DNA from 2 places in the Mucilaginibacter sp. P2_A4 genome. Region 2 is predicted to be linked to the other one. Evidence: riboswitches for the same ligand, from Rfam matches in the RefSeq annotation. Region 2 holds a riboswitch; the other holds the start of a gene.

Region 1 (18,839 bases), on a different contig from region 2:
AATTGAATCTAAGGATTTTTGAGTGTTAAAAAATCAAATTATTAATTCCATGAACAATTTCAAAACTCACTTGTAATATTCAAATATCAAGAACCTTCGGCTATGACTAATACAGTAAACTATTATATTAAAAAAGACAACGGTACAACAATAAATATCATTATTGAACCAGTGCTAACCCAGGCCGCAAATAATCATCTTAACTTTACAGGTGTGTATGCCTTATATAAAGGTAACGACCATGGCGAAGCCCGCCTGTTAGAGATGCAGGAAATAGCCCCCGAAATAGGAGAAAGCTACCCTTTGGTTGATGATGCAAAGAATCCGGATTTTTTGGGCAGGCTAACTTATAATAGCAACAAGTTGAAATGGGAATACACAGGCGGTTCGTTATCGCCGAATGAACAGCATCAAATTGTTGAGTTTATACAAAACGCAAAATAATCCATAAATTTGCCTGCTCATTTTAAAAAAAGACTATTGTACTCCCGCGATCAGGCATCACAAATTAAACAGGCATTCTGGACGGCCTTTGGCCAATACATTGCTCCGCATCCGTCAGCAGAGGGTTTAAAAATAAACTGGATAAACTATAAAACGGGCATTAAGCACCTTAGCTTTAAGATGCAGGCCGATAACCGTTCAGCTTTTATCGCCATTGAGATCGCTCATCCTGATACCGGCATCCAGGAATTGGTATTTGAACAGTTTAAAGAGCTCAAAGCTGTACTCAATTCAAGTATTGAGGAGGAGTGGGACTGGCAATTACACACTACCGATGAAAATAACAAAACCGTAAGCCGCATTATTAAAACCTTACCCAACGTAAGTGTTTTTAACCAAAAAGACTGGCCCGCGCTTATCTCATTCTTCAAACCCCGCATCATTGCCCTTGATGATTTCTGGAGCACCGCAAATTACAGCTTTGATATATTTAAGTGATGTGCAGATTTCAGATGTGCAGATGTGACAATTGTCTGAACCAGAATTTTTAGAATTAAAGAATTAACAGAATTTGATTTCATAATCTGCATATCTGAAATTTACATATCTGCACATTAATCCTTCATCTGCTCATCTAAAATCTGCCCATCTTTCTACAATTCGTATCAATTAATCGTCTATTTGACGCTTTTTTTTAAAACCGTTTATTAATTGAAAAGAAAAGCAAATATTTACCGATAATAATTATATATCTACATTATAAATCTTACTAAAACACATGAAAAGGTTTCCATTAACCGTATTTTTTGCACTTATTGTTTTTTTAGCAAGGGCGCAGGATACTCAAGCCCCGGCTTATCCACTGATAACACATAATCCTTACTTTAGTATCTGGTCATTTTCTGATAAATTAAATGAATCAACTACCAGGCACTGGACAGGTAAAAATCAATCATTACTTGGCTTGATAAAAGTTGACGGTGATGTGTACCGTTTTATGGGTAAAGAGCCGGCAACCTATAAAACTGTTGTTCCTGCTGCCGACGAAAAATCATACATCTGTAAATACACAGAAACCCAACCAACACAAAATTGGACTGATACAAAATTTGATGACACCGCCTGGAAAAGCGGCACCGCGCCCTTCAGTGATGATAAAGCAATGGGCAATACCGTTTGGAAGGGCCGGGATATTTGGGTAAGGAGAACCTTTACTTTTCATAAAACTGCTATTAATAAGCTTTATCTTAAACTACATCATGATGATGAGGCGGAAGTGTATCTGAATGGCGAAAAAATAAATGTGAGCAGCGGCGCTAATGGCGATCTGCAGATGATCACTCTTAAGGATGATGCAGTTGAAAAATTAAAGGAGGGCGAAAATGTTCTTGCTTTGCATTGTACCAACACAGGCGGAGGCGGAGCGCTTGATGCCGGCTTTGCTGATGAACTAAAGCCAACAGATCATGCTGAGCTGCAGGCTGCAAAACAAACCGGAGTTACCATCAATGCAACACAAACCATTTATTACTTTAAATGTGGTGATGTGGATCTGAAGGTTACATTCACGTCGCCGTTATTGATGAACAACTTGGCTTTATTGTCAAGGCCGGTATCTTATATTACTTATAGCGTAAAATCAAGTACTGGTAAAGCGCATAATGTGCAGGTTTATTTTGGCGCATCAACTGATGTTGCCCGCAATACACCAAACCAGGCGATGACCACTCAAAAATATGCAACGAGTACTTTGTCTGTTTTAAAAGCCGGTACCGTTGAACAACCTATCCTGCAAAAAAGGGGAGATGATTTGAGGATAGACTGGGGATATATGTATGTGGCGGTTCCCAAAACATTTGGTGCTCTGCAATATGTAAGCACCGAAAGTGAAGGGGTTAATTCATTTTTTAAAGGTGATGGTAAATCAACTGCAAAAGAGGGCACCAACCTGGTTTTGAATACTGTACTATCTCTTGGCATGGTTGGTAAAACTGCTGTAAGTAAATTTATTGAGCTGGGTTATGACGATATTACCCCGGTACAATATTTTCATGCCAATTTAAAACCATGGTGGAAAACCCCTCAAATTAAAACCATTGAGCAAGCGTTAGCCAAAGCAGCAGTTGATTATCCAGCGGTGTTAAAAAGCTGCACTGCCTTTAACAGTTCGGTATATAATGATGCCGAAAAAGCTGGTGGCGACAAATATGCAAAGCTATGTGTGCTGGCTTATCGCCAGGCCATATCAGCGCATACGTTAGTAAAAAGCCCGCAGGGCGAGATCCTGTTTTTATCTAAAGAAAACTTTAGTAATGGATCAATCAATACCGTGGATGTAACATACCCATCTGCGCCTTTGTTCCTGATTTATAACCCAAGCCTGATGGAAGGGATGTTGAACGGAATTTTCTACTTTAGTGAAACAGGCAAGTTTCCTCATGATTTTGCCGCACATGATTTGGGTACTTATCCTATAGCCAACGGGCAAACTTATGGTGAAGGTATGCCGGTTGAGGAATCGGGCAATATGCTGGCGCTTACTGCTGCCATAGTTAAAGCCAATGGCAACAACCCGGCTTATGCCAAAAAACATTGGAAGGTGTTAACAGATTGGGCCAATTATCTGAGCCGTGAAGGACTTGATCCCGCTAACCAGCTTTGTACCGATGACTTTGCGGGTCACCTTGCACGCAATGCTAACTTATCTGCTAAAGCAATTGTGGGTATCGGTTGCTATGCCCACCTTGCCGATTTGTTAGGTGAAAAAGCAGTGGCTGCTAAATACCAGGCGATGGCTAAAGAAATGGTGACTAAATGGATGAAAATGGCTGATGCAGGTGATCATTATTCATTGGTGTTTGATAAACCGGAAACCTGGAGCCAGAAATACAATATCGTTTGGGATAAGATTTTAGGATTAAACCTTTTCCCGCAATCTGTTTACGATCGTGAGATCAAATTTTATCTGACCAAGCAAAATGAATTTGGTTTGCCTTTAGATAGTCGCAAAACCTACACTAAAAGCGACTGGATCCTTTGGACTGCTACTTTAGCCAAAAATCAGGACGATTTTAAGACTCTTGCTGCTCCTGTATATAAATACGCGATGGAAACACCAACCCATGTACCATTAAGCGACTGGCACGAAACTACCGACGGCAAGCAGGTAGGTTTCCAGGCGCGCAGTGTGGTAGGGGGCTATTTCATAAAGCTACTACAAGAAAAATGGAGACCTGATGTTAAGTAGAGTTAGGGAATAGAATAAAGATTGAAGAGTCAAGAATTAAGATACAAGAATTAAGACCGAATCTTGTATCCTCATGTCATTGAGAGGGCAGCGCGGCAATCGTGAACTGTGCAGAATGCTTGCATAGTTCACGATTGCTGCGTACCTCTCAATGACATTTTTTTTACAAGTGCAATGTGCCTTGTCTCTTGATTCTTATATCTTGATTCTTGACTCTTATTATTCGCTCTTGTATCTTAAATCTTTTTCTATACTTTTATTGTGTCAATGGAAACCAAAAACAACAAGAAAACCATCCGTGCCTGGGCTTTTTTCGATTGGGCCAACTCGGCCTATAACCTGGTCATCACTTCAACAATTTTTCCGGCCTATTATGTAGCTATCACCTCAAATGCTAAAAATGGCGATAGGGTAATGTTTTTCGGTAAAAGCTTTATTAATACAGCATTATCAAACTACGCGCTGGCAGTTGCGTACATGATAATGGTTTTACTGTTGCCCATACTATCTTCAATTGCAGATTATAGGGGCAACAAAAAGGTTTTTATGCAATTTTTTACGTGGTTGGGCTCCATGTCATGCTGCGGGCTGTTTTTCTTCGGCCCAAATAACCTGGAGTTTGGCATAATTTGTTTTGCGCTTGCGGCTATCGGTTATAGCGGAGGTTTTGTTTTTTACAATTCTTATTTGCCAGAAATTGCTACCATTGATATGCAGGATAAAATAAGCGCTAAAGGATTTACTTACGGATATATCGGGAGTGTTATTTTACAGATCATATGTCTTGTTTTTGTGCTTTCGCCTAAAACCTTTGGATTAACCAGTGGTGGCGCAGCACAGCTTTCATTTCTTCTGGTTGGTATCTGGTGGATAGGTTTTGCGTATATCCCTTTCATCATATTGCCAAAAGGCAGCCCTAATGCAGAGCCCCATCAACACAACATTATTAAAGGCGGTTTTATTGAATTAGCTAAGGTTTGGGCCAAAGTTAAAACCATGCCCTTGTTAAAGCGATTTTTACCCGCGTTTTTCTTTTATTCTATGGGGGTGCAAACTATTATGCTGGTTGCCGCCGGCTTTGGCGCCAAAGTGCTAAAGATGGAAACAAGCGGTTTGATAGAAATCATCCTGATCATACAAATAGTTGCCATAGGCGGTGCTACACTAATGTCGCGCTTGTCGGCTATTTATGGTAACGTAAAAGTTTTAATATTGGTGGTAATTATTTGGGTAGCGGCATGTATAGCGGCGTATTTTGTAACCACCATTCCGCAATTTTATGGGCTGGCTATTATTGTTGGCTTAATTATGGGGGGCATTCAGTCAATGTCACGTTCCACTTATTCTAAATATTTACCCGAGAATATACCGGATACTGCCTCTTTCTTCAGTTTTTATGATGTTACCGAAAAACTGGCGATAGTAGGAGGCATGTTCAGTTTTGCTTTTATAGAAGAGATAACCGGTAGCATGCGCAATTCGACACTTGCATTATGCGGTTTTTTTATTATTGGATTAATATTATTGTTTTCTTTGTTAAAAGCTGAAAAAAGCATTCAAAAAAATGCTGACTTTAGCGCCGAATAATTTGTGCCGATGAAGATAGAGCTGTTTGTACCATGTTTTGTAGATCAATTATTTCCTGATACTGCTTTTAATACCGTAAAGGTATTGGAAAAGGCGGGCTGCAAAGTGAGTTTTAACCCAAACCAAACCTGCTGTGGTCAACCGGCGTTTAATGCTGGTTTTTGGGATGATGCAAAAGCCATTGGGAGTAAATTTTTGAACGATTTTTCGGAAGATAGTGTTATTGTTACGCCCTCGGCATCATGTACCGGCATGGTGAAAAATTATTATAATGATCTGTTTACCAATACCGCGGTACATAACAAATGCCGGGCTATACAGGGGAATATCTATGAACTTTCAGATTTCCTGGTAAATATTCTGCAGTTTGATTACTTCGGTGCTGAGTTGGATGGTAAGGCTGTTTATCATGATAGCTGTGCCGCCCTGCGCGAGTGCAAGATAAGGAATGAGCCACGCCAGCTGCTTTCCAAAGTACTGGGTTTAGAATTGCTCGAACTAAAAGATAATGAAACCTGCTGCGGTTTCGGCGGTACATTTGCTGTTAAATTTGAGGCTATTTCAACTGCGATGGCGCAGCAAAAAGTTGACAACGCATTGGCCGCAGGCGCCGAATATATTATCTCAACTGATGCTTCGTGCCTGATGCATCTGCAAAGCTATATTGATAAAAATAGCCTGCCTATAAAAACTATTCACTTGGCCGATGTGTTGGCATTGGGGTGGGGGAATGTTTGATTCTGATTTAAGATTTGGGATTTTCGATTTCGGATTTTAACTGTAGGTGCGTTCAATTTAACATTCTTTATTGTAGATCTCATAATTCCGAAATCCGAACATTCGCAATCTGAAATCAAAAATAAAATCCTATTTTTGCACCTCAAATAAATGATCACTCCCGTAGGTGATCACAAAACGTAATTTTATTAAAATTTAAATCATAGTTGTAGATGATTAGTATTACACTTCCAGATGGTTCCGTTCGTGAATACGATAAAGGAATTACTTCCATGCAGATCGCGCAGTCGATCTCCGAAGGATTAGCACGCAATGTATTAGCAGCCGAAGTTGATGGCCAGGTTTGGGACGCAAGTCGCCCAATTGAGCAGGATTCGCACGTTAAACTTTTAACCTGGAACGATACTTCAGGTAAATCAACTTTCTGGCATTCATCGGCTCACTTATTAGCCGAGGCTTTAGAGGCCCTTTACCCGGGTACTAAGTTTGGTATCGGCCCCGCTATTGAAACAGGTTTTTATTACGATGTTGACTTTGGCGACCGTGAATTTTCATCAGATGAGTTCAAGAAGATCGAAGACAAGGTTATTGAGCTTGCCAAAACCAAAGCCGAGTACATTCGTAAACCGGTTAGCAAGGCAGATGCTATCGAGTACTTCACCGAAAAAGATGATGAGTACAAACTGGATCTGATCAAGGATCTTCCGGATGGCGCTATCACTTTTTATACACAAGGAAACTTTACCGATCTGTGCCGCGGGCCTCATATCCCCAACACAGGTTTCATAAAAGCTGTAAAGCTGATGAGCGTTGCCGGTGCCTATTGGCGCGGTGATGAAACACGCAAGCAGCTTACCCGTATCTACGGTGTTACATTCCCTAAAGCCAGCGAACTTACAGAATACCTGCATATGATCGAAGAGGCTAAAAAGCGCGATCACAGGAAATTGGGTAAGGAATTGGAATTGTTTGCTTTTTCGGAAAAAGTGGGCATGGGTTTACCATTATGGTTACCTAAAGGAACAGCCTTACGTGAGCGTTTGCAAAACTTCCTTCAAAAAGCACAGGTAAAAGCTGGTTACGAGCAGGTAATTACACCACACATCGGTCATAAAAACCTGTATGTAACATCCGGTCACTATGAAAAATATGGCGCCGATTCATTTCAGCCTATAAAAACCCCGCAGGAGGGAGAGGAATTCTTTTTAAAACCGATGAACTGCCCGCACCACTGCGAGATCTATAAAACAAAACCACGCTCGTACAAAGATCTTCCTGTTCGTTTGGCTGAGTTTGGTACCGTATACCGTTACGAACAAAGTGGTGAGCTGCATGGGTTAACCCGCGTACGTGGCTTTACACAGGACGATGCGCACCTGTTTTGTCGCCCGGACCAGGTGAAGGATGAGTTTAAAAAAGTAATCGACCTTGTACTATATGTATTTAAGGCGCTTGGTTTTGATAACTATACAGCGCAGGTTTCACTACGTGATCCTGAAAACAAAGCTAAATACATCGGTACTGATGAAAATTGGGCTTTGGCAGAATCCGCTATTATTGAGGCTGCTGCCGAAAAGGGTTTAACCACCGTTGTTGAATTGGGTGAGGCTGCATTTTATGGCCCTAAGCTTGATTTTATGGTGAGAGATGCCCTTGGTCGTAAATGGCAATTGGGAACCATACAGGTTGATTATAACCTGCCTGAGCGTTTTGAACTGGAATACACTGGTAGTGATAATTTAAAACATCGCCCGGTAATGATTCACAGGGCGCCGTTTGGCTCTATGGAACGCTTCATCGCAGTATTAATTGAGCATTGCGCAGGTAATTTCCCATTGTGGTTATCTCCGGAGCAATTTATTATTCTTCCGATATCAGAAAAATACGAGGAATATGCAAAAAAACTTTCTGATGTGTTAAAAGATTCCGATATTTGCGGGCTGATTGATTTCAGAGACGAGAAGATAGGGCGTAAAATACGCGATGCTGAAGTCAAAAAGATCCCTTATATGTTGATTGTGGGCGAAAAGGAAGCTGCCGAAGGCATGGTTTCTGTTAGGAAACATGGTCAGGGTGACTTGGGAAGTATGAGCATAGAAGATTTTAAAGAACAAATAATTAAAGAAATAAAAGTATAACTTGGCATTAAACAAACCTTTCAATAGAGGACCAAGGCTTCCTTTTAAGAAAAAAGAAGCTGAACACAACATCAACCAATTCATTAGGGCTCAGGAAGTTCGCCTTGTAGGTGACAACGTAGAGCAAGGAATTTTTTCATTAAGAGATGCCCTTGCTATAGCGCAAGAGCAGGAATTAGATCTTGTTGAAATATCTCCGAACGCTGTACCGCCGGTTTGTAAAGTAACTGACTATAACAAGTTTATTTACGAGCAAAAGAAAAAGCTTAAGGAGATAAAAAGTAATGCCAAGCAAACTGTTATTAAAGAGATTCGCTTTGGCCCGAACACTGATGATCATGACTTTGAATTTAAATTAAAGCATGCTATTAAATTTTTGGAAGCTGGCGAAAAAGTAAGGGCTTACGTACACTTTAAGGGCCGCGCAATTGTTTACAAAGAGCAGGGTGAGATATTACTGCTTCGTTTTGCACAGGCATTGGAAGATGTAGGTAAAGTTGAACAACTACCAAAGCTTGAAGGTAAAAGGATGTTTTTAACCCTTGCACCCAAAGCTGCAAAAAAATAATTTCAGATGTACTGATGTGTAATTTCAGAGTTATACATCAGTACTATCTTATATAAAGGTATTTACAGATCTGCAGGGTTGCACATTTGTAAGTTAAACAAACAATTAAATAATAGTTATGCCAAAAATGAAAACCAATTCCAGTGCAAAAAAGCGTTTTAAGCTTACTGGAACCGGTAAAATCACACGGAAGAATGCTTTCAAAAGCCACATCTTAACTAAGATGTCGACTAAACGTAAGCGTAACCTTGGTCATACCAGCTTAGTATCTAAAGCTGATATGGGAAATGTTAAACGTATGCTTTGCATCGGAAAGTAATTCACAATTTTTTTAACCAGGTATTAGAGTTTTAAGTTCCGCTTTAAAGGCAGGCACTCACTACCAAAATCAAACAACATGCCACGTTCAGTTAACGCAGTAGCGTCGAGAAGACGCAGAAAAAGGATCATGAACCTCGCCAAAGGTTATTGGGGTTCACGCAGCAAGGTTTATACCGTTGCAAAAAATACAGTTGAAAAAGGTTTACAGTACGCTTATCGTGACCGTAAAACCAAAAAAAGAGAGTTCAGAGCTTTATGGATACAGCGTATTAACGCAGGTGCCCGTCAGCACGGAATTTCTTACTCTCAATTAATAGGTAAATTAGCAGCAAAAGAAATCGGTTTAAACCGTAAAGTATTAGCTGATTTAGCAATGAATCATCCTGATGCTTTCAAAGCCGTGATTGATGCAGTAAAATAATATAATTTGCTGAGATCTATTCTCAATGAATTTTAAAAAACCGCCTGGTAATTTTTATCAGGCGGTTTTTTGTTGGTATATATTTTTAATACCAGCTTATGATATTACAATAATGGGTTCCTCTTTGCTATCCAGAAAAAACTCGGGGCCGTTATCAATATCCATATATTGTTTAAAATTCTGCACATCCTTATCAACCATATTTTTGAATAAAGGGTTTAACACCCTGGCAAGGCCAATGCCTAATCCTCCTGCCGGTGGCTGATAGCTGATTACAATATCCACAATAGTTCCTGTACCATCAATGGTATCCTGGAAACGGACTTTCCCAGCATTGTTAATTATAGAGTCGGGCATCGAGCTCCACCCAATCATTTCGTTAGGCTCATCCTTTACAATTTCCGCATGCCAGCTAACGCTTGCTACACCAGCCGGTAGTTTTAGTACCCAGTGGGAATATTTTGAATCAATTATTTCAACACTTTCCAGGTGTTTCATAAATAAAGGGAGATTATCAAACTTGCGCCAAAAATTGTAAACCTTGTGCCTTGGTTGGTTAACAGTAAATGAAGACCGGATATTGATATTAATAGGATTGGTTGATAACTTACCAATTCGTTTATACAATTCGCAATGGCCGGTAATGCCACGATTTAAAAGGTATCCGCTGGCGCCTATCTTTAATATGCTCGTAAACGGAGCTGAAAATATATGCTTAAATCCCGACCATCCCAATTTAACACCTCCAACTATAGAAGTATAACGTTCGGGCCAGTTCAGGTTTATTCTGTCATCACCGTGAAGTATGGGGAAGTTATCAGTGTACTTAATTATTGTAGTTGCCATATTGTTGTTTAAATGGTATGAAAATTAAACACGATATGGTAAGCTAAGTTTTTGTTAATTGAAGTTTATTTAACCTTTCTGTAATTAAATTTAAATTTGGTTAAATCCGGGAGGCGTTTTCTCACTCTTTTAAGTTCATATTGGTAAATCATCTGCCCGAGATTTTTCATAAAAGGGAGGCAGACTGTTGCATATTCATACTTGTTGTCGTTAAGGATTCCGTCTTCGTTTGATTGTATGACTGCCGTAAGTATAAATTCAACCTTGTTTTTAAAATCAACGATGTAGGCGTTATCAATATCATACCCATAACTGTCACCTACTTTATTAAATATTCTGATGTCGGGGTTAATATTGGCGGTACTGTCGCCTCCATAAAATAGAAACTTACAGTAAGCCGGGTAATATGCTGGCCGGCTGTATGTGGGTTTTATGTTTTCGGTAGGGAAGGTGCTCATATACTGATAAATGAAATTATAGTCGGCAGTAGTTAAATTAAAACGTTGCGACTTTTCAAAGGCTTCGGGGAAAAGCAGTCGTTTTAAAACCATTTGCTGATCGGCAATAGTATAAACATTTTTATCGGCGAAGCTGAATGGCTGCATTACCAGTTTATCATTACTATCCATATATCCTTTACCCTGTATCATATTCTTCGGGTGCATAGGGTAGGCCAGGCTATCATAAAGGGCTGGTTTATGATAAATGAGTTTATCGGCATTATAAAAATCAACCGGGTTGGTATGTTTGGTGCTTTCCCCGCTATCGCCAATGGCCAGCCTGCCAATGATGCGGGTATTATTAAAATTGTATTTTTTTAGTTTTTGATTGATCTCTTTGCGACCCACAAATTCATACAACCTGTTATAAGCATCGTTATCGCTCACCAGCAGTATTTTTTTGATGTAGTTTTCAATGCTTGGTAAGCCGCTTAGTGATGATGTATCTGTTTTTACCCTGGTTTGCCCCGTGAATACGCTATCGGTTATCATTACCGACTTTTTGCTCAGGCCTTTAATTTTTAGCTCATTTAGTTTTTCAAGCGTAAATATGGCGGTTGGTAGTTTTACTGTACTTGCCGGGTAAAAATATCGGTTAGGATTGAGCCGGTAACTATATGATTTAAAGTGTGGAATGTTGTTTTTGTCCCGGTTTATCTGGGTGTATAGTATTTGCACTTCATTTTGGGTAGGGTGATTGAGTATGCCTTTAAACAGTTCAGGCTGGGCTTGTAGAAGATTTTTTAAAAGCACTGTATCGGGCTGTTGTGCAAGGCTGTTTATGGTAATCACCATAAACAGTGATAAAGTAATGCATAGTTTCATCAGCATAAATATACATATGTTAGTTGTTGTTGTTAATAGTTGTTGTACTTTTGCATCGCTTTAGGTTTCTTTGATTGTATATCATTAAAGAATTAAAAGGGAATTCGGTGTAAATCCGGAACTGTCCCGCAGCTGTAAGCTCCATAACCGAAGTTCAATCTCAATGTCACTTCTGCTAAACCAGAGGGAAGACAGGACTAAAGGGGAGTAAGTCAGAAGACCTGCCAGAGCAATATAAATTATTCATAGCTTTCGTGGATTGAAGCTTGAATGTGAATGCTCTTCTTTTTTTGATAGTGTATTTTCATTTGACCACTTCCATGTTATGCTATATAGGTTGCATTATTATTTAACACTATAGCAAATACATGAAAAAAAAGTACTTTAAAATTGTTTTAGGATTAGGATTGTTGCAAGTAGGTACAATTAGTACAAAATTATACGCACAGGATACTACGCGTATGTTAAACAATGTGGTAGTTACAGCCACCCGTTCGCCTAAAAAATTAGCAGATATAGGTAGGGTTGTTACCGTAATATCGGCAGAGCAGATCGGTCGTTCACAAGGCAAAACATTGCCTCAATTGCTCAATACAATTCCGGGAATAACCTTCTCTGGTGCACAGAATGCGCCCGGCATCAGTACGTCTGTATTTTTACGGGGAGCATCATCAGGTAATACGCTAATATTGGTAGATGGCTTTCCGGTTAACAACGCAGGCTCAATTGATGGTAGTTATGATCTTAACGCTTTCCCTGTAAACCAAATTGAAAAAATTGAGATATTGAAAGGCAGCGGCTCAACCTTATATGGCTCTGATGCTGTAGCCGGTGTAATAAATATCATCACCAAACATCCGCAAGGACAGGGTTTAAAAGGAACCGTACAGTTAACTGGCGGCAGTTATAACACATTCCAGGAATCGGCCGGGGTAAACGGTAAAATTCACAATACAGGGATTGCCATCAACTTGTCAAATACAGATTCAAGAGGTTTTGCAGCAGCTACCGATACCACAAACAAAGCTGGATTTAAAAAAGACGGATTTCACCAGCGGTCTGCCAGTGTGAACATCAATCAGTATGTTTCTGATAAATTTAGTTTGAATGGCAACTTTCAAGGTAGCTATAATACTGGCGATCTGCCTTATGGCGCTTTTACTAATGACAACAACTACACTTACAACAATACATTTTTATTTGGTGGTTTAGGATTTAAAGTAGTATTGCCAAAAGGAATACTTGTGTTTAATGCAACGCAAAATACGGTTCACAATAACTTTAAAAACTTACCGCCTGATAATGATTCTACACATCAGATAACAAAAAATATTGGCCGTATAACAAATGTTGAGGCTGTATTGAATTACAATCTGGGTAAATATTTTGATATAACGAGTGGAGCAGATTATAAATACAGCAATACCAGTCAATACAGTTTGTTTGAACAATCAGGCTACCATCCAGGTGCAAGTGTTATAAGTGATGATACTGCACATAACAGCATTGCCAGCGTTTATACGTCACTATTTTTCAAATCAAATATCTTTCACATGGAACTGGGTGGAAGATATAACCACCATAGCAAGTACGGTGATAACTTTACCTATACCATTAATCCTTCGCTGTATTTAGCAGATCAGTTTAAAGTATTCGGAACCATTGCTTCGGCATTTAAAGCACCATCTTTATACCAGTTATCTTCCCAATATGGAAATTCTAAATTAAAGCCGGAATTCACCAATTCATACGAGGCTGGGTTTGATTGGGAGATCATAAAAAATACATTATCGTTTAACACCGCTTTCTATAAACGCAACGCAAAAGATGTAATTTATTTCTTCTCAGAATCTGTTGCCCCTTATAGCTCATTTTATAAAAATGGATCTTTTCAAAAAGACAAAGGTTTTGAAAGTGAGTTGAGATACAACTCAACCAAGCTAACTGCATCGGCTTATTTTGCTTATGTAACAGGCAAACAAACAGATGAAAATGGTAAGCAAACGGCTAATTTATACCGCAGGCCTAAGAGTACATTTGGGGCGAATGTATCGTATCAGGCATGTGCCGATTTTCTGATAGGCGTAAATTATAAGTATACTGGCAACAGGGCCGATCAAAATTTCGCCACCTATCCGTCTACAATAACCACTTTAAAAAATTATAATCTGGTTGATTTGCATCTGCAGTTAAAGGCTACCAAAAACCTGAATATATTTGGCGATTTAAACAACGTGCTTGATCAAAAATATACCGACTGGCTGGGTTATAATACACGTGGTATAAACTTTACGCTTGGTGCAAAATATCAGTTTAATTAGTTGTTTTTAATTAACCCGATTATCTGTAATTTTACGTCATGAATAAAAAAGATACCATCAACAGGAACATTATCCTTATTTTAATGATAGTGGTTGCTGCAGCTTTCAGGTTAATAACCTTTAAGTATAAGGAACTGAGTAACTTTACACCAGTGGGCGCGATAGCTGTATTTGGAGGTGTTTACTTTACCGAAAAATGGAAGGGATATGCAACTGTATTGTTTACGCTATTTACTACCGATATCCTCGTAAACTACCTGTACACGTCAAAAATTACTTTGTGGTATAGTGGTGCGGCCTGGGTTTATCTTTGCTTTGCTCTGATGGTTTTAGTTGGCAGCTTTATTAAAAAGGTAAATGTGCTTAATGTACTGTTGGCATCTGTTGCATCGGTATTGATCCATTGGCTCATCATCGATCTGCCATTTTTATATGGCACCATGTATCCGCATACTTTAGCGGGTTATGGTCAATCTTTAATCAACGCTATTCCGTTTGAAAAGAACATGGTTTTAGGAGACCTGCTATTTGGTTTTCTGTTGTTTGGTGGTTTTGAGCTGGCAAAGAGTAAGTTTGCTTTTTTGCAAACTCCAAAGCAGCTGGCTCTTTAACTTAAGATAATAAAATTGAAAGCGATCTGCCATAATGCAGGTCGCTTTTTTTATGGGCTGATAATTTCAGGAAAATCAAAAGCATAGGGCTAACAGCAAATTGTTGAAATGCAAATAGATTCCTGATTTGGTCGAAATATTAAAACAGATCTGATTTAATTTAAGACATGAAAAACGTGGTAGTATTAACGGGAGCGGGGATCAGTGCTGAAAGTGGTTTAAAGACCTTTAGAGACAGCGATGGCCTTTGGGAGGGTTACAATATTCAAGACGTGGCGACCCCCGAAGCCTGGGAACATAACCCGGTATTGGTACAGCAGTTTTATAACGAAAGGCGGAAGTCGGTACTGGAAGCGAAGCCTAATGAAGCCCATTACGCGTTAGCCCGATTGGAAGAGAAATATAATGTTACCATTATCACCCAAAATATAGATGATCTGCATGAAAGGGCAGGCTCAACCAATGTAGTGCATCTGCATGGCGTTATTACCCGTTCGCAATCAAGTATCAACCCCGAGCTTACTTACCCAATAGATGGCTGGGAGATTAAGATGGATGAAGTTTGCGAATTAGGGTCGCCGTTACGTGCGCACGTAGTTTGGTTTGGCGAAGATGTGCCGATGATTGGGCCCGCGGCCCGCATTTGTGCCGATGCCGAAGTTTTTATGCTGATAGGCTCATCGTTGGCTGTTTACCCCGCTGCCGGCCTTATTGGCTATGTAAACAGGGATGTTCCTAAATACATTATAGATCCTAAAATACCCGATGCAAGGGTGAGCGGACCTGTAATTAAAATTCAGGAAAAGGCAACGGTTGGAGTTACTGCATTGGTAAACGAGTTGTTAAAAGATTAAAATCAAATCACCAATTAATCGCTAACCCACTAATTAATATGAAGTGCATTTTTAATTGGAGCGGTGGGAAAGACAGCGCCCTGGCTTTATACCATTGCCTGCAAAACCCCGATCTTGAAATAAAATATTTAGTCACCACCATTAATGATACTGCCGATAGGATCTCGATGCATGGAGTAAGGACGGAGCTATTGGTTAAACAGGCAGAAAGTATCGGTATTCCATTATACCAAATTCGCCTGCCAGAAATGCCGGGGATGAAGGAGTATGATGAGGTGATGCACCATCATTTATCTCACCTTAAAAATGAAGGTATAACCCATTCTATTTTCGGTGATATTTTTTTGCAGGATCTTAAAGACTATCGAGATGCCCGGTTAAGCGAGCTTGGCCTCACTGGTATTTATCCCTTATGGAAACGTGATACCAGCGAACTGATCAATGAGTTTTTAACTCTTGGATTTGGAACAGTAATAGCCTGTACCCAGGCAAGGCTGGAGCGGATAGTTGGGAAGGAGATAAGCCTTGAATTGATTGAGGCTTTGCCCGATGATGTAGATGTTTGCGGGGAGCACGGGGAGTTTCACACCTTCGCTTTTAAAGGCCCTATCTTTAAAAAAGAGATCAGTTATAAAACAGGAATTAAAATATTTAAGGAATACCAGGTTCCCAAAAACGCCGATGATTCATGTGCCTCCACTGCCGATCAAAGGCCGAGTGGATTTTGGTATTGTGACCTTCTTTTGGCCTAACTTCCCATTTATTTGGCAAGATAGTTGACCGAATTTAATTTTTTATAGATTTATATATTGTCTAATTGTCAATGTTTTAAGTTTGTTTAACTAAACTATCAATTTGTTTAAGGTAAGATTTAGTCGAAATAAAGACCGTAAGTATGGATTTTGGCCAAATAAAATTCTGTTTTGATTGTTTTATATTAATAAATTACTGTAAATCAATTATTTAATGCAACTATTTCTTAGAAATTATATCTGTAATAAGCATCTTTGAAGTCGGCGCGCATATCGGCAAAGCGGGTACCTACTGTCTTTAAAAACTCTTCATCAAGCAATTCAAAAACGCTGTTGACGCCATCGGTGAGGTCCATTTCGGCTATTTTAAAGCTTTGCTCCAGGGTGCCCTGTTCTATCTTTATAATGAATTTTTGGTTCATGTTCAGGATGGAGATCTTAAAATCGGGGTGAGGTAATTCGGCTACAATTCTCATATCTTAATTATTCAATAAATCATTTAAAGGGTTATTGCCATTAAGTGAACCAAAGCTGGCAATGGGTTTAAAACGGGCGAAGAGCTCTTCACTATACCAGTTTTCGCTGCGTGTAAGTTTTATTACTTCGGCATGTTCGCGGCTTTTGTAAGCAAAGTTTTTTACATCATCAATGCTCTTCCAGATTGAAAAAGTTGCCTGCCGGTAAACCGGTGCTTCGCCAACACCAAAGGATGTAACATAACCTGCGGCGCTGGTCATTAAACCCGCAACTTCATCTACATGGCTCCAAAAATTCCTTAACCTGCTTATCCTAATAGTTGCCCTTGTAAGTACAGCAACCGGACCTGTATAGTTTTGTACATCCGGCTTGCCGAAAGGTTCCTTGCCATCCCATTTACCATGGCTCTGCAACGGCTGGCATAATATGGTATAGCCTTCATGACCTAATATTTTCCACCAGCTGGAAATAAAGGAGTGATTGTAAAACCTGTCAAAATCTTCACGGTTTTCCCAGCAGGCCAATAAGCCCCATTGCTGCCAGTCGGGTTGCAAATCAAAAGTTCCGTTTCGGCCAGAACCCAGGAGCTTGTAAAAAGTACAGCCTTTTTGCATCAGCATGGGCAGCCGATGTATAGCCATTGCCAGCAAGGCAAAGGGGATAAACAGTTTCCGGTATCGGATTATGGTTAAACTAACAAACATAGCCCTGCTAAATAAAAGATTAAATATGATATTATTGGTATCGGCGTAAAGTATCAGGTAGTAAGCATCAAGTATCAGGATTGATTTTCCAGTCAATATATTGGGTAGGGGCAGTCTGGATGATTAATACTATTGCTATTTGATAGCGAAAAAGAGAAGATTTGCCGTTTGATACCAGGAATTGCTACCTGACTGTAAAAAGAAAAAAATCTTGCTGCCTGGTACTTATTACATGATGCTAAAAAGTGTGACTTAAGCTGAAAATAGTCATCTTTGCAATACCATGGCAGAAGATTTAAACATAACTACATCAACCGATAAAACGGAACAATATACAACACTGATCCCGCAGATTGAGTCATTGTTGTATGGAGAGCCAGACCTGGTAGCAAACCTGGCTAACATCAGCGCTGCTTTAAAAGAGCAGTTTAAATGGTTTTGGGTAGGGTTTTATATGGTGAAGGATAACGAACTGGTTTTAGGCCCTTTTCAGGGGCCGGTAGCTTGCACCCGCATTAAATTAGGCAAGGGTGTTTGCGGCACTGCATGGCAGCAGGCCAAAACGCTGATCGTGCCCGATGTTGAAGCTTTCCCTGGCCATATTGCGTGTAGCTCATTATCTCAGTCGGAGATTGTAGTGCCTGTATTTCATGATGGTGAGGTTGTTGGTGTTTTGGATGTGGACAGCGAGCTGTTGGATCAATTTGATGAAACCGACGCACGGTTCCTGGAGCAGGTTGTTAAGCTGTTAAAGTTTTAATGAGCAGGATTTACCTGATAGCCGGTCTGGGCGCTGATACACGTGTTTATAACAACATTGATCTGCGCGACTATGAAGTGATCCCCGTTGATTGGATTGAACCGGACGAAAAGGATACTTTAGTCAGCTATGCCAAAAGGCTTGTATATCAATATAATATTGCAGTTAATTCAACCCTGATAGGTAATTCTATGGGTGGAATGATCGCTGTTGAGATAGCTAAGCTTATCCCAATAAAAAAGGTGATCCTTATCTCCAGTATCAAAACAACAGATGAAGCTCCACGGTATTTTAGTTTTTTTAGAAATGTGCCAATTCAGAAGCTGATCCCCGGCAAGCTAATTACCTCGATGGGCTTTTTAGTTAAACCGATGTTCGGCCATATGAGTGAGGAGGATGCCTGGTTATTTAATGACATGTTGAAGAATACTTCTCCGTTTTTTGTTAAGTGGGCTATGGGTGCAATATTGGCATGGCGAAATGATGTAATTCCTGCAAATCTTTACCACATCATCGGCGATAAAGACCTCATCTTTGATTATAATCGCATAAAAAACGCCACCGTTGTAAAAGGGGGAACTCATATTATGATATTTGATAAAGCCAAAGAAATTAATAAACTGTTAACGCAAATTCTCCATAAAAAATGAAGCTGACCGAAGATTATTATTTAGGCAGCAACGTTGTTGCGATCAGCAAAAATCTCCTGGGGAAGTATTTATTTA
Region 2 (14,450 bases):
ACAGTTGCCAATTATTTAAGCAAGCTAAAAAGAAACGGTTTTGAAATCATTACGGAAGAAGGTGATACTTATGTGGGACAGGAAAGGGATTTTATTGCCAAATGGTTTTATGACTACGTTTCGCCGGTGATGAAGGAGTATTTGGTGCAATTAAATAAGGAAAACAAACAGGTTTATATAGAGGATAACTCGATTCTGATTAATGCTACAGATCTGGTAGATAGAACGATCTGGTGGGAGCAGTTTATAAAAAACAATCCAGACTTTATTAGTGTTGACGAGGCCACTATCAACAAAAATAGTTATTTGCAATTATTGCTGGAAGGAACTGAAAATTCATACGTTGTAAACGTTGACAATAATAAACTAAGCGATTACTTCAAAAACGCTTATAATTATATTAACGATAAATACCCATCCTCTGATGCTGCAAAATTGGTAGCGCCTTATTATGCCTTTTTGAAAGAAGGTGAGAAATTAAAGGCAGATAGCTTGATGAATGTATATAGAAAACAGGGGATAACTGGGTGATATCCAGTTACGGCACTAGCAATTTTTCAAACGCGGTACTATCGCCCTTAAAAATACTCATATCAACCTTTTGGTTGATGCCATTTATACGGGCTTTGTCAGAGTGTTGCCAAAATTGCCAGTTGGTTTTGCTGCTTATCTTTAGTTCGGGTTGGTAATAGTGGGCAATCCATAAAGTGTAATCATCAAAATAGCCTTGCAGGTAATCCTGGTAAAAGCTGATGTTGGTATAAATGATGGGCTTTACACCTGTTTTTGTTTCAACCTGGTTAATAAATAGGGTGAGTTGGGCACGCATTTTTTCGGGCGTGGTACGGTAAAGTCTTTCAACATCAACCACCATGGGCAGGTCGCCCTTTTCAATTTTCACGGTTTGCAAAAAGAATCTTGCCTGCCATAAACCGCTTTTCTGTGGCAGAAAATAATGATATGCCCCGCAGATGATCCCTGCTTTGGGTGCTTCGCGCCAATTGCGCTGAAAATAGGGATCGGTCATTAAAACGCCTTCTGTAGCTTTTATGAAAGCGAATTTGATATGCACGCCATCCTCTTCCATTGCTTTCACCTTTGCCCAGTTTATTTTGCCCTGGTACGATGATACATCAATGCCATGAACAGTATAATTATTGGGGATGCGCACATTGAAACTTTTGTAGGTGCGGTAGTTGGTGTTTTGCCCGGCATCCATGATCCATCGCCAGGTGGCGGTTGCGCTTTTTAAAACATAGCCATAATAAAAAGGCGAAAGCAGGATAAGCAGTAAGCCGGCGAAAGCAACTTTCCATCCGGTTGCTAAACCTGTAGTCGTTTTCTTTTTGGCAACAGGTTTCCTTTTTACCGTTGAGGGGCTTTTAGCAGGAGTTTTTTTAACAGGAGGAGGCACAGGGCGAATTTACGAAAATGACCTGCATATTCCCCGTGCTAATTTGCAGCTACAATATATTCAGTGGGTTATTTTTAAAGTAAGCTATTTTATGCTGAAACATTTCGGCCATTTTGCCTGCCCGCCATTTTGCTTCATCGGCTTTCTCGCCGGTAAAAAGACTATCAACGGTTTCGTTAAATAAGGTAAGCCAATCATTAAAGTGCATTTCATCAACCGGTAGCCTGGCATGCGGCGGGAATGGTGCGCCGGTATAAGTTAGCTCCTGCAATAATATAGTTTGCCAAAAGGTATACATTTTTTCCAGGTGTGGTACCCATTCATTGCCCAGTCGTTCGTTAAAGATGGGGGCCAGCAAGGAGTGTTCAGCAACTTTATGATAAAAGGTATCAACTAATAGTTTAATATCTTTTAATGATGTTATATCGTGTTTTGGGTTCATGCCCGTATATTTAAATTAAAATCAGCTTTTGATTCGCTGTATGGCAAAATTAAAAAATGATTAGGGGTAATAAATGATAAGGGTCATTGTTTTGCCTTGTGCTGTGCCATTTAGGTTCGTCAATAGTGATATGGTGTTCATTATGACATTTAACAGATAAAATGTTTTCCTATATTTGTAAGGTAAACTTATAAGTTTACTTAATAATAAAATGACTGAACAAAAAGATATTCAATTGGCTGCCGATCTGCGCACGGTTGTAACCCGCCTTATAAAGGTGTTGCGAAAGCATTCTGTAACTGCCGATAAATTATCGCTGACAGAACGGTCGACCATTGCATTGATATATCAACATAACGAAGTACTACCCAACGAATTGGCCGCTATGGAGAAAATAACCACGCAAAGCATGTCGCAAATATTGAGTAACCTGCAGCAACGCGGCTTAATCAACAGGCGCATCTCTGAAACAGATAAGCGGAAGGCTATAATTAGTCTTTCGGATCTTGGTCTTTCCCTGTTAGAGCAGGTTCGTGCCGAGCGTAATGTATGGCTTTACGATGCCATTGAAGCTACATGCACCGCAGAGGAGCAGGAATTGCTTAAAAAGGCCATAGGGCCTTTAACTAAAATTGTTGATTTTGAATAATCCCTACGGGACAGTAATAAGTGATTAATGAATATCAATACGTTTAACGCTTTTAAAAGCCGCAACTACCGGCTTTATTTTACCGGGCAATCCATATCATTGGTAGGTACCTGGATGCAGAAAACAGCGGTAAGCTGGGTGGTGTATTCGCAAACGCACTCTAAATTTTTATTGGGCGTTACTCTTTTTGCAAATATGTTTCCATCATTTCTATTGTCGTTTTTAGGTGGGGTGGTATCTGACAGGTATAACCGCTATAAATTGTTGTTAGCCACACAGGCGGCATCAATGCTCCAGGCATTGCTGCTGGCAGCGCTGGTGTTTTTCGGGCATTATCATGTATGGGAAATTATTGCGCTGAGCGCATTACTGGGCGTTATCAATGCTTTTGATGTACCTGCAAGGCAGTCTTTAGTTTACGAAATGGTAAACAGTAAAACCGATCTTCCGAATGCGCTGGCACTCAACTCATCCATGGTGAATTTATCGCGGTTAATTGGGCCGGGTATAGCTGGATTGGTTCTGGAAAAATTTGGCGAAACCGTATGTTTTGGAGCTAATGCTGTAAGCTTTATGGCTGTAATATGTTCCTTACTACTCATGAAACTACCCAAAACTGAAGCAAAGCCACATAAAAATAATATCCTCTTTGAACTAAAAGAGGGATTTACTTATATCAAAAATACGCCTTCTATTAAGTTTGTGCTACTGATGCTATCTGTAATCAGTTTAATGGTTTTGCCTTTTGGTACGCTCATCCCGGTTTATGCCAAGGATATATTTAAGGGAACGGCATCAACCTTTGGGGTAATAGATAGTGTGATAGGGCTAGGTGCCCTCTCAGGGGCCATTTTCCTGGCCTCGTTAAAACCGGGACTGGATCTTAAAAAAATACTGACCCTTAGTACGCTGGTTTTTGGCGTGGGGCTGGTGGCTTTTTCTCACATGCATAATTATCCCGTAGCGTTGCTGTTTGCTGCAATTACCGGGTTTGGAATGATGGCTCAAATTACCATCAGTAACACCATTATTCAAACCACTGTTGATCCTGCTATGCGTGGCCGGGTGATCAGCTTTTACGCGATGGCCTTTTTTGGAATGCAACCACTTGGCGGTTTGTTGGTAGGGGGTATTTCGCAAAAAATAGGTGTACCGGATACGGTTTTAGGCGAAGGTGCTGTAGCGGTGATTTTAGGCCTGTTACAGTTTCGGTATCTCCGGAAAAGGCGGCTCAAAAAGGCCGCTGAGCAAACACTCCGGCAACCTCCGGTAAATACGCTTATATCTAATTAAAACTCCATAATATGATAACTACACTTGATGAAAATATAGCCCTGGTATTGATCGATCTGCAAAAGTCAATAGTGCAACTGCCGCTCGCACATCCTGTTGATAAAGTTTTGGAAAACTCGGCAAGGCTGTTAGCTGCCTTTCGCGAAGCAAAACAACCTGTTGTAATAGTAAACGTTAATCCTGCAGGTTCAGCTGCTTTTAAAACCCGTAAAGATAGTATCCCGACAGGAGGCTCAGTTCCAGGAGCAGATTTTTTAGATATTGCACCCGAGATAAAAGTTGAAGAGGGCGATATCAGGATCACCAAAAGGCAATGGGGGGCATTTTATCAAACCGGTTTACATGATGAATTGCAAAAAAGGGGAATTACCCAGATTGTATTAGCCGGCATTGCCACCAGTATCGGAGTTGAAGGTACTGCCCGTTCTGCAAATGAGTTTGGTTACAACATAGCTTTTGCCAGTGATGCCATGACTGATATGTTTGCTGATGCGCACACAAATAGTTTTAAATACATCTTCCCGAGATTGGGAGAGATAGGCACTACTGATGAGATTATTGCCCGGTTGAGCGAATAGCGGCTTATTTAAACTTTCCCCTCAAAGCAAATTAAACGTCAGTCCGTCATCTCCAATATTAACATTACCGCGTTATTACTTAAAGCTTCCAGGTCGGCTTCTGCCAGGTTCCATAAAGCCAGTCCATCACGTTCATGCATTAACCTGCCTTGCAGTTCAAAAGCACCTGTTATATTAAAAGCAAAAAACAAGGAGTGCAGGTTTTTTAACTGGTAAAGCGTATCCTTTCGCCCGGCAAATTGGCCGATGTGTAAATTAAAGGGCAATTTACACTCTGGCGGAATTATTCCGATCAGTTCATTCGGCCTTTCCGCAAAATCAAAACGGAATGTTTCTCTAAAAGAAGAAAATTCATCACTATCCGCTATTATTTGCAGGTATAAAAAGTTTACCCAATTTTTATGATAGGGGTTAATCAATTCCAAAATATCACCTTTGGCTGTATAGTGTATATGTGCCTCACCCACGTCAATTAAAGTAGTATTGTCCTGTGTGTCTTTAAAAAGCAATTCGCCCCTTACAGGAATAATTACAAAATAGCAAGCGTGAGCAATCACTATTGTAACTGACTTTTGGGCTGCCAATATCTCATCATTAAGTGCTTTTAACGGGCCAAAAGGCTTGCGATGTTCATTAAAATAACTTTCATAATTAAAACTGCAGCATCTTCTATAAATATCAGTTTCAATGATGCCCCGCTCATCAGCAAGGTAAATTTGACCGGGTGAACTGTTTTCCATTTATTGTAGCTTTTTAAGTGAATAAATATTTACATAAGGCTGCACCTGGAACAGGTTGGTTAGTACTTCCTCATTTTCTGTTTCGGCTGGATTATAGTCAGAGAGCAGCAGGAAATTCTCTATAGTATGGTGCCAGATAAGCTGCTCTGTATAAAAATTAATGGCTACCTGGTGTTTTGTTTTATCATTGATGTCGGAGTTGATGACCTCCAGTTGAAATTTATTAAACTTTAAAAAGCGTTTGCCCACATTATTCAGCATATCGGGCACAATGCCAGCTAACTGCTGCACATAACCTATAATAGATGGAGTAATCATCCCGGCAAGCCGATGTGCGTTTGGAATATTTTTTACCAGGTCTGCATAGGTGGTAAAGGATGTGCCCAGACTATAGTTCTGTGCCTGCATTTTAAACTCCAGGTATGATGACTCAAATACCAGTTTATCCCATTGTTTAGCAGCATTGGCATCAATGATCTTTCGGTAGCAGAGGGTGATAATGCAGGTACTCATAATTTAAAAAAAATGAAGACGCCAAACAAGCTGGCGCCTTTATATAATTGAATGAAAAGAACAATAGTGTTATGCAGGCACGCTCATACTTATTGATAGCACAAAGCCATCGGCGGTATTGCCGGTTACGGTTGCCAGTTCAAGTGTATAGCCATCGCTAAATACATTGTCGCTTGCGTTATAGGTGTAGCCGGTCATCCCTTTAGTGTAACCTGCTACTGCTGCCAGCGCGGTGCCGCTGCCTTCGGGGAAAGCTATCTGGGTTACCTTTAATGATGTACCCGATGAATTATAAACATGTACATGAATATGGGTGGCTCTGCCCGAATACCATCCCGGGAAGATAGAGGTAAATGTTACCAGTCCATTTGAATCGGTTGTTTGCCTGCCGCGTAAAAAGTGAACGGTAGTATAGTTTGTAGCCTGCATTCCGCTGCCGCCGTATTCAGAGTAATTGCCTGCGCTATCGCAGTGCCATATATCAACTAATGCCCCCGATAAGGCATTGCAGCCGTTGTTACTATTGTTGATGGTAATCTTAACAGTTAATTTATACCCGGTACGGTCGCCGGTAATATCGCTGCGCACATATGATGCCGGGGCTTTGGTAGGGAATGGCCCTTCCGTCTCGGTCTCAATAACACTACACGTTCCCGAGCTGGAACTTGAGCCCGAAGTTGTAGTTGATGTGCTGCTGGTTGTTGTGGTTGTTGAATCCTTTTTGCAGGCATCAACCAATACAGATGTAGATACCGCGCCTATCATCAGGCTTTTTAAAAAGTTTTTGCGTTCCATAAATCTTTCTCCTTTAGGGGCTATAATTTTTTACTGCTGATTTGTTGATTCAAAAGTAATTAAGGAGGATATGGGAACTGATGAAGTGTCGGTTAGTAGTGGGTTTGTGTCGATGAAATGCTTATCGCCCGGATATTTAAACCAGCCGGGCCGGGCTTGGGGCAGGAAATAGTTATATTAGGACGCTATAATTAAATGTTGTGGATATGGTGCCCATGAAACAGAGTTTAAAAATGAAGTTTTTAAAAGTTATCATCCCAATCCTGGTGTTTAGTTACCTATATCCTGACAGCCTATACGCCCAATACCGTACGCCATCGTCACTGGACGATAGGATATTGATTAATCTGCAAAACAACCGCACACCGGCGCAAACCGGTTTTTTTATGTTCCTGAGTAAAAACTTGCTATATGGCGAGGTGGGTATCCCGGCAGGCTTGATGGTTGGCGGCATTATCAGTAACGATAAAGCCATGCGGCAAAACGCGGCATACGTGGCTGGTAGTACCCTCATTTCGGCAGGACTTACACAAGTTATCAAAGTACTGGTAAAACGACCGAGGCCTTTTATCGGGAATATAAATATCACGCCTGTTTACCGCCCTGGCGATTACTCGTTTCCCTCTGGTCATACTTCATCGTCCTTTGCTACAGCAACAGCACTATCAATGGCTTATCCAAAATGGTATGTTATTGCTCCGGTTTATTTATGGGCAGGGGCTACGGGGTATTCCCGGATGTATTTAGGTGTTCATAATCCGAGTGATGTGGCGGCGGGTGCGGTATTGGGTGCGGGGAGTGCTTTACCTTTGTTGTTTTTGAAGAAGTAGAATTTAGGATATCCGGAATAACTATAACATTGGTTAGACAATGGGACTTTCAAATCATGATATCTTACCTACATAATTGGCAGAAGATGAGACTGTATGGTTTGGATTATCTACCTGATTAATTATATATTATTATTTAGTGCTCTGTATTTATATTACTTTAGTGCCTGTTATTAGCAAATTTTTTAACCTTATCATTTAATGAAATATCACAAAAACCAGGTCATCAGTCTTTTCATTTTTTTTGCATTTTGTTTTTTTACCGATTGCTCAAAAAAAGGTTCCAATCCAACTCCTGTAGATAATACCCCAAAAGTAACCATCACCTCATTAAGTGTAAGTACTGCCACATATAATACTGTTGTGGTAATAAAAGGTACCGGCTTTAGCACTACGATAGCCAATGATTTGGTGTTTTTTAACGGTAAAACGGCTACAGTAACCGCGGCAAGTTCAACACAACTAACAGTTACTGTGCCTTTAAGTGCCGGTACAGGAAATGTTAGTGTAAAAGTTGATGGAGGTACTGAAGTTGCCGGCCCAACCTTTACGTACCAACTATCCTGGGTGGTGAGTACTTTTGCTGGTAGCGGTGCTCAAGGGTATAAAGATGGATCGGGAAAAGATGCAAGTTTTTACTACCCTACAGGGGTAGCGTTTGATAATGGAGGAAACCTGATAGTTTCTGAAGAAGGCAATGATGATATAAGGAAAATTACCCCCAATGGAGTTGTAACTACAATTGCAGGTAATAGAATCCAGGGTATGGATAACGGAAATGGGACCGCGGCAACTTTTTGGAATCCGGCCGGGCTAACCGTTGATAATACCGGTAATATATACGTAGCTGATTATGCAAATAATTCGATTAGGAAAATTGACCCATCAAATAACGTAACTACGTTTGCAGGTCAAAGAAAATCGGGCTTCGACAATGGCAAAGGCGTATTGGCAAGTTTTGCCGGACCTGTAGATGTAAAAATCGACGCAACAGGGAATCTATATGTAGCCGATTTTGCCAACGAAGTAATAAGAAAGATAACAGCAGATGGTACAGTGAGTACGTTTTCAAAAATAGTTTCAGGTTCTTCAGGAGCGGCCTTTAACTTTCCTAATGGCTTGGCGTTTGATCAGGGCAATAATCTGTATGTGGCGGATATTTCAGGTTATAAAGTTCAGAAGATAACATCAGCAGGTGTAATATCTACGTTAGCAGGCAGCGGCATAAGGGGAACTGATGATGGGTTAGGGAATAAGGCAAGTTTTTATGGGTTGTTTAATTTAGTAGCTGATAAGGATGGCAATATTTATGCCACCGATAGTAACTTAATTAGGAAAATTACTGCTGTTGGCCAGGTAACAACTTTTGCTGGCATAGAAGCTATTGCAGGCTCAGCCGATGGACCAATAGCAATCGCGACGTTTAATCATCCTGGTGGAATAGCCATTGATAAAACAGGAAACATATTTATATCAGATACACAAAATAATCTCATTCGAAAGATAGTATTTGAGTAGGAATAATACATTTATAACGCTGAAAATCTCATCCAAATGCCCGGTCAATAACCGGGCATTTTTTATTTCAACAGCCCTCTTTGTTCATTAAAACAGTGTAATATCCTTTGGCAATTTTCATTTTCAGACCCTCAAATTTTCAAATCAAAACATCATCTGCACATTTGTAATCTAAAATCTGCACATTTTATTCCCAGCCCCAATGCGGTAGGATAAAATCTAAAATTGAATTTGTGATCATAATTATACATTAAATGCGCAGTGTTTGTACTTGATATGTTTTCTATTTAGATTAGTGATTGATTGATAGCCAGTCTTTTATCTAATAGCCGACCTAGTCATGAAAAAACTGTTTGTCCAGGTGTTTACTTTCCTCGAAATAATTGGGTTAAAAAAATTAACTGTATTTGTTTTTATGAGTTTGGCCACTGTAAATACAGTTTATGGGCAATGGACAAAAAAGGCCAACGAATTAACTAAACGAGCCGAAGCCAATAACGTATTATACAATAATAAACTTTATGTGTTTGGAGGATTTGGTGATAACCCAAAGATTGAAAAAACCAATGAAGTATATGATATTTTAGCCAATAAATGGAGTGAAATAGCTCCTATCCCGCCAGGAAAAGAAATAAGTCATCAGGGTACCGTACTCGTTGATGATAATATTTGGCTAATTGGAGGAAGGTCAGTTGATGCTTACGGTCCTGTAAGCAGCCAGGTATTAATATATAATATTCCTGCAAACTCTTGGACCAACGGCCCAGAATTAATAGATCCCTCAACCGGAAAATCGTTTCCAATTGGCGCCGGTGGATATGTTTTGGTTGGCCGAACATTGCATGTATTTGGAGGTTTCGGTCCCACCATTTGTGATGATCAGGCCAAACTGCATTTAACCATTAATGTAGATAAATATATGGCCGACCCTGCTCATGTTACATGGGAAAACAAACTGGCTCCGTTACCTATTCCAAGAAACCATATAAGCTATGTTACTATTGGCGCTAAGATATATGCTTTTGGGGGCCAGTTTAAGCATGACTGCGTTGCTAATGATCAAGTATATTGCCATGTATACGATATCGCAACCGATACCTGGAGCAGGCTTACAGATTTACCCAAACCACGCTCCCATGCAGAGGGCGCAACCTTTGCTGTGGACGGCAGGATGTTTTTAGTTGGCGGGCAGGGTTATAACAATCTTACCCAAAACACTACATACCAGTTTAATCCCAAAGATAACGGCGGCTTGGGGTCATGGACTGCACTTAGTGCATTTACATTGCCGGGTAGTTACCTGGGCCTATCAGCTAAGTTGGCAGGCAAATCATTTATAATTACCAATGGGGCATTGAATAGTTATGGTAACGAACGTGTGGAAACTTATACCGCGGTTGTAAACCGGAGCGCTGCCCGTACACTTGGGTTTTCGCTATCCTGTCTTTCTCAGAATGTAACAGCCGGCGAAAATGTAACTATTTCAAACCTGCTTTATTGTATTGAAGATTCTACGGGTTTTACGCTATCTGCCGATGCAGAATGGCTCAATATCACCAACAGTCATAGTGGCACCGTAGGGCTTAATGGTAAAGATATTGAAGTAAATATAAATACTGCTGGCCTTTCACCAGGAACCTATATCGGGAAAATTACCGCCACCGGGCCTTTAACAGCTTCAAAAGCATCATTTTGTGTTAATTTAACTGTTGCGCCATCTGCATCCGGTGGGTATTCCTTAAATGTATCAGAATCAGGTACAGGATCTGTTGTTAAATCTCCCAATCAGCAAACTTATGCGCCAAACACCAGGGTGAATTTGACTGCCGTGCCGCAGCCGGGATGGGTTTTTGAAGGGTGGACCGGCGACACCGTTGTTACAACAAATCCTTTAATATTAGCGATGGATACAAATAAGTATCTTACTGCAAAATTTATTCAGGATACCGTACAAAAGGCTTTTATAACCAATATAGTTGCCAAAACAGGCAGGCGTTATGAATTAGACACGCTAAGGCAGGGTATTACTTACTATACAGACCGGGAATACACCGTAACCACAATCCCTTCCACACTTACAAATGCTGCCATAATCAAAGTACCAAATGACGATAAGGTTAATACTTCAACCGCGGTGCTGTCGTTCAAATTATCGGCCCCGGCCATAATTTATGTGGCTTATGATCCTCGCGGAACTGTTTTACCTGCCTGGTTAGCAAGCTGGAAAAAGCTTACCGAAAAGGTGGGAGTTGATGACCCCAAAATATCATCTTTTAACCTGTATAGTAAAAATTACCCCGCCGGTGATGTATCACTCGGCGGCAATTTTGCAAGTCCGGCCAAAGGAGCCCTTTGCCAGTATGTAGTTTTGGCTAAGCCAGATCTATCTGCAAACGTAACAGCAGTCAAAAATAGCTTTAACAATTTAAATAGCACTGCTATTATAGCAGATACAATTACACTTAATCCGGTTTTAGGTAATGATAAATTTATTTTATACCCTAATCCACTGCGTAATCATTTCAGCGTTATTTTACCGGCTAACTATGAGGGACTTTCGGTCATGCAAATTGTTTCTATGAATGGCAAATCAACTTATATTCCTAAGTCGTTAATCAAATCGTTTAAAGAAAAAGTTGATGTTGATATTGCTTCTTTGGCGTTAGCAAAAGGTTTGTATGCCGTATTGATGGTTTCAACCAATGGGAAAACCAATGTTATACGTATGATGATAAAATAGAGCATTTTTATTGTAAAAACAGTTCGCCTCTTTGCACAAATTTTCCTTTAAGAAAACTATCTGTACGTCCTCAAATTTTCAAATCAAAACATCATCTGCACATTTGTAATCTAAAATCTGCACATTTATTCTCATCTTTACCGCCAATAAAGTTCTTTACTTTTTTTCTGCAGAGTGGTTCCCGGTGTTTAAAGCATCGGGATTAATAAGGAACCGTGTGTAAATCACGGGCTGTCGCGCAACTGTAAGTAACGCAAAAGGTTGTTGCCTTTAACAATGTCCATTGTTCGCCCCCGTGCGGATGAGAAGGACGGCAACAATGTTACAAGCCAGGATACTTGCCTCAATGTATAAAGACAATGCTTTCGCGCAATGAAGCAGTAGTCAAAGAAAAAAGAATGACCTATGTGGCATTAATATGCCCGTATGTCGCGCTTTTGCCTTTTATTACCATTTACTCCGAAAGCATACCGAAAACCGTAAGGAGCATTAAGTCAAATTAATGTTTAACCAAAAAAGTTTTAGCGTATGCTCAAAAACAATCTCGGGTATCCTCGTGTAGGTGCCCACCGTGAACTCAAAAAGGCCAGTGAACAGTACTGGGCAGGTAAAATCAATCGTGATGATCTGTTTGCCGTTGCCCGTCAGCTCCGTTTGCAAAACTGGCAAACCCAGGTTGATGCCGGTATCGACCTCATCCCTTGTAACGATTTTAGTTTTTATGACCAGGTACTTGATACTTCATTGATGCTGGGGAATATTCCTGAACGTTACACCCTGGTACTAACCCAAAACAAAACCAACACCGAGATCGATCTGTATTTTGCTATGGCCCGTGGCTATCAAAAGGATGGCCTTGATGTTACTGCTATGGAGATGACCAAATGGTTTGATACCAATTACCATTACATTGTACCGGAGTTTGTAAAGGATCAGCAGTTTAAGCTGTTTAGCGAAAAGGTGTTTGATGAATTTATACTGGCCAAACAGCATACCCGCAATATACCCAAACCAGTATTGATTGGCCCCGTATCGTACCTGTTGCTGGGTAAAGAAAAACAGCCAGGTTTTGATAGGATAGACCTGATCAAAAAAATTGTGCCGGTTTATATCGAAGTATTAAAAAGACTGAAAAGCTATGGAGCGGTTTGGGTGCAAATTGATGAGCCTTTCCTGGCGCTTGATCTTACCCAAAAAGAAAAGGAAGCTTATGCCTATGCCTACATGGAGATCAGCAGAAACTGCCCCGGTATTAAAGTGCTGCTTACTACTTATTTTGAAAGCCTGCATGAAAATACCGAACTGGCTGTAACCTTGCCGGTAAGCGCGCTTCATGTTGATTTAGTACGTGCCCCTGATCAGTTGTACAAAGTGCTTACGTTACTGCCCGATTCTCTTAGTCTTTCATTAGGTGTAGTTGATGGCCGCAACATCTGGAAAAACGACTATGTGCGCTCATTAACGCATATTAAAAAAGCAATTGCTGTATTGGGCAACGATAGGGTGATGATAGCGCCAGGCTGCTCTTTACTGCATACACCGTTTGATCTGGACCTGGAGACTGCCATCCTTCCCGAAATAAAAAACTGGATGGCTTTTGCCAAACAAAAGCTGAACGAAGTAAATGAACTCGCGCAGATCATTGACGGTAATAATGAATTGCTGCAAAACAATCTCAGGGCCATTACCAGTCGTAACCTTTCCAAACTCATTCACAAGCAGAAAATAAAACAACGTGTTGCGGCTATTACCGATGCTGATGCACAGCGTGAAAGCGCATTCATCATCCGCCAAAAAATACAACAGCAACGTTTTAAATTACCACTGTATCCTACAACTACCATAGGATCGTTCCCGCAAACTGATGATATCCGCTCATTAAGGGCAAGGCTAAAAAAAGGAGAGCTAACTACCGATCAATATGACGCCGAAATAGAAAAAGCTACCATCGATGCCATTCGCTGGCAGGAAGAGATTGGTCTTGATGTGCTGGTACATGGCGAGTTTGAACGTAACGACATGGTGGAGTACTTTGGCGAACGTTTGGATGGCTTCCTGTTCACCAAAAATGGCTGGGTGCAAAGCTATGGCAGCCGCTGTGTTAAACCGCCGGTAATTTATGGCGATATAAGCCGCCCGGCGGATATGACCGTGAGGTGGAGCAGCTTTGCGCAGCAAAACACTCAAAAATTAATGAAAGGTATGCTTACAGGCCCTGTAACTATATTGCAATGGTCGTTTGTACGTGATGATCAGCCCCGGTCCGAAACCACTAACCAGATTGCTTTGGCCATTAGGGATGAGGTTGTGGCTTTGGAAGACGCAGGTATTAAAGTGATTCAGATAGATGAGCCGGCCATTCGTGAAGGTTTGCCATTACGCAAAAAAGATCGTCAAAATTACCTGAACTGGGCAGTTCGTGCATTTCGCATTTCTGCCAGTGGGGTAAGGGACGAAACACAAATCCATACGCATATGTGCTACAGTGAGTTCAATGATATTATTGGCAACATTGCCGATATGGATGCAGATGTGATCACGATAGAAACCTCCCGCTCGCAAATGGAGCTGTTAGCAGCTTTCTCCGATTTTAAATATCCAAACGAAATTGGTCCGGGTGTTTATGATATCCATTCGCCGCGTGTACCCACCGTTGGTGAGATGGTAAGCTTGCTGGAAAAAGCATCGGAATTGCTTCCCGCCGGCAACTTATGGGTTAACCCAGACTGCGGTTTAAAGACCCGGAAATGGCCCGAAACCCAGACCGCGTTGAAAAATATGGTGCAGGCAGCAAAACAACTTCGTCAGTTAGTTGTAGAAACAACAGTATCCTGACCAGTAAAAACAGGCAATTTGTGTATAATTGCCTGTTTTTTCAGATTTTTTGCATTTATGAGATTAAAAAGTAACGCGGTTATAACAGGTGTTGGTGGTTTTG

Evidence for each region. A riboswitch is a leader RNA that binds a small molecule or an ion and turns the genes downstream of it on or off. The one in region 2 is predicted to bind cobalamin.
Region 1: another riboswitch for cobalamin. It lies ahead of AC1DYB_RS20030 (TonB-dependent receptor plug domain-containing protein); the one in region 2 lies ahead of metE (5-methyltetrahydropteroyltriglutamate--homocysteine S-methyltransferase).

Annotation. Positions count from the first base shown of each region.
Region 1 is NZ_JBFUCX010000011.1:101,992-120,830, forward strand. It holds gene AC1DYB_RS19975 (hypothetical protein) at 103-444, shown strand; gene AC1DYB_RS19980 (DUF4268 domain-containing protein) at 454-942, shown strand; gene AC1DYB_RS19985 (glutaminase family protein) at 1,223-3,691, shown strand; gene AC1DYB_RS19990 (MFS transporter) at 3,959-5,278, shown strand; gene AC1DYB_RS19995 ((Fe-S)-binding protein) at 5,288-6,016, shown strand; gene thrS (threonine--tRNA ligase) at 6,229-8,154, shown strand; gene infC (translation initiation factor IF-3) at 8,156-8,722, shown strand; gene rpmI (50S ribosomal protein L35) at 8,841-9,041, shown strand; gene rplT (50S ribosomal protein L20) at 9,120-9,464, shown strand; gene AC1DYB_RS20020 (SRPBCC family protein) at 9,561-10,310, opposite strand; gene AC1DYB_RS20025 (serine hydrolase) at 10,376-11,641, opposite strand; cobalamin riboswitch at 11,680-11,878, shown strand; gene AC1DYB_RS20030 (TonB-dependent receptor plug domain-containing protein) at 12,004-13,956, shown strand; gene AC1DYB_RS20035 (DUF6580 family putative transport protein) at 13,995-14,567, shown strand; gene AC1DYB_RS20040 (SIR2 family NAD-dependent protein deacylase) at 14,735-15,421, shown strand; gene AC1DYB_RS20045 (Dph6-related ATP pyrophosphatase) at 15,460-16,173, shown strand; gene AC1DYB_RS20050 (hypothetical protein) at 16,401-16,649, opposite strand; gene AC1DYB_RS20055 (DUF3291 domain-containing protein) at 16,653-17,450, opposite strand; gene AC1DYB_RS20060 (GAF domain-containing protein) at 17,638-18,114, shown strand; gene AC1DYB_RS20065 (alpha/beta hydrolase) at 18,114-18,764, shown strand; gene AC1DYB_RS20070 (DNA-3-methyladenine glycosylase) at 18,761-18,839, shown strand, end outside.
Region 2 is NZ_JBFUCX010000031.1:796-15,245, forward strand. It holds gene AC1DYB_RS30215 (hypothetical protein) at 1-531, shown strand, start outside; gene AC1DYB_RS30220 (glycoside hydrolase family 25 protein) at 539-1,414, opposite strand; gene AC1DYB_RS30225 (group III truncated hemoglobin) at 1,464-1,856, opposite strand; gene AC1DYB_RS30230 (MarR family winged helix-turn-helix transcriptional regulator) at 2,068-2,505, shown strand; gene AC1DYB_RS30235 (MFS transporter) at 2,533-3,798, shown strand; gene AC1DYB_RS30240 (isochorismatase family protein) at 3,810-4,376, shown strand; gene AC1DYB_RS30245 (pirin family protein) at 4,415-5,116, opposite strand; gene AC1DYB_RS30250 (hypothetical protein) at 5,117-5,629, opposite strand; gene AC1DYB_RS30255 (dioxygenase family protein) at 5,699-6,424, opposite strand; gene AC1DYB_RS30260 (phosphatase PAP2 family protein) at 6,658-7,254, shown strand; gene AC1DYB_RS30265 (IPT/TIG domain-containing protein) at 7,456-8,772, shown strand; gene AC1DYB_RS30270 (Kelch repeat-containing protein) at 9,113-11,512, shown strand; cobalamin riboswitch at 11,671-11,872, shown strand; gene metE (5-methyltetrahydropteroyltriglutamate--homocysteine S-methyltransferase) at 12,041-14,347, shown strand; gene AC1DYB_RS30280 (beta-ketoacyl-ACP synthase III) at 14,405-14,450, shown strand, end outside.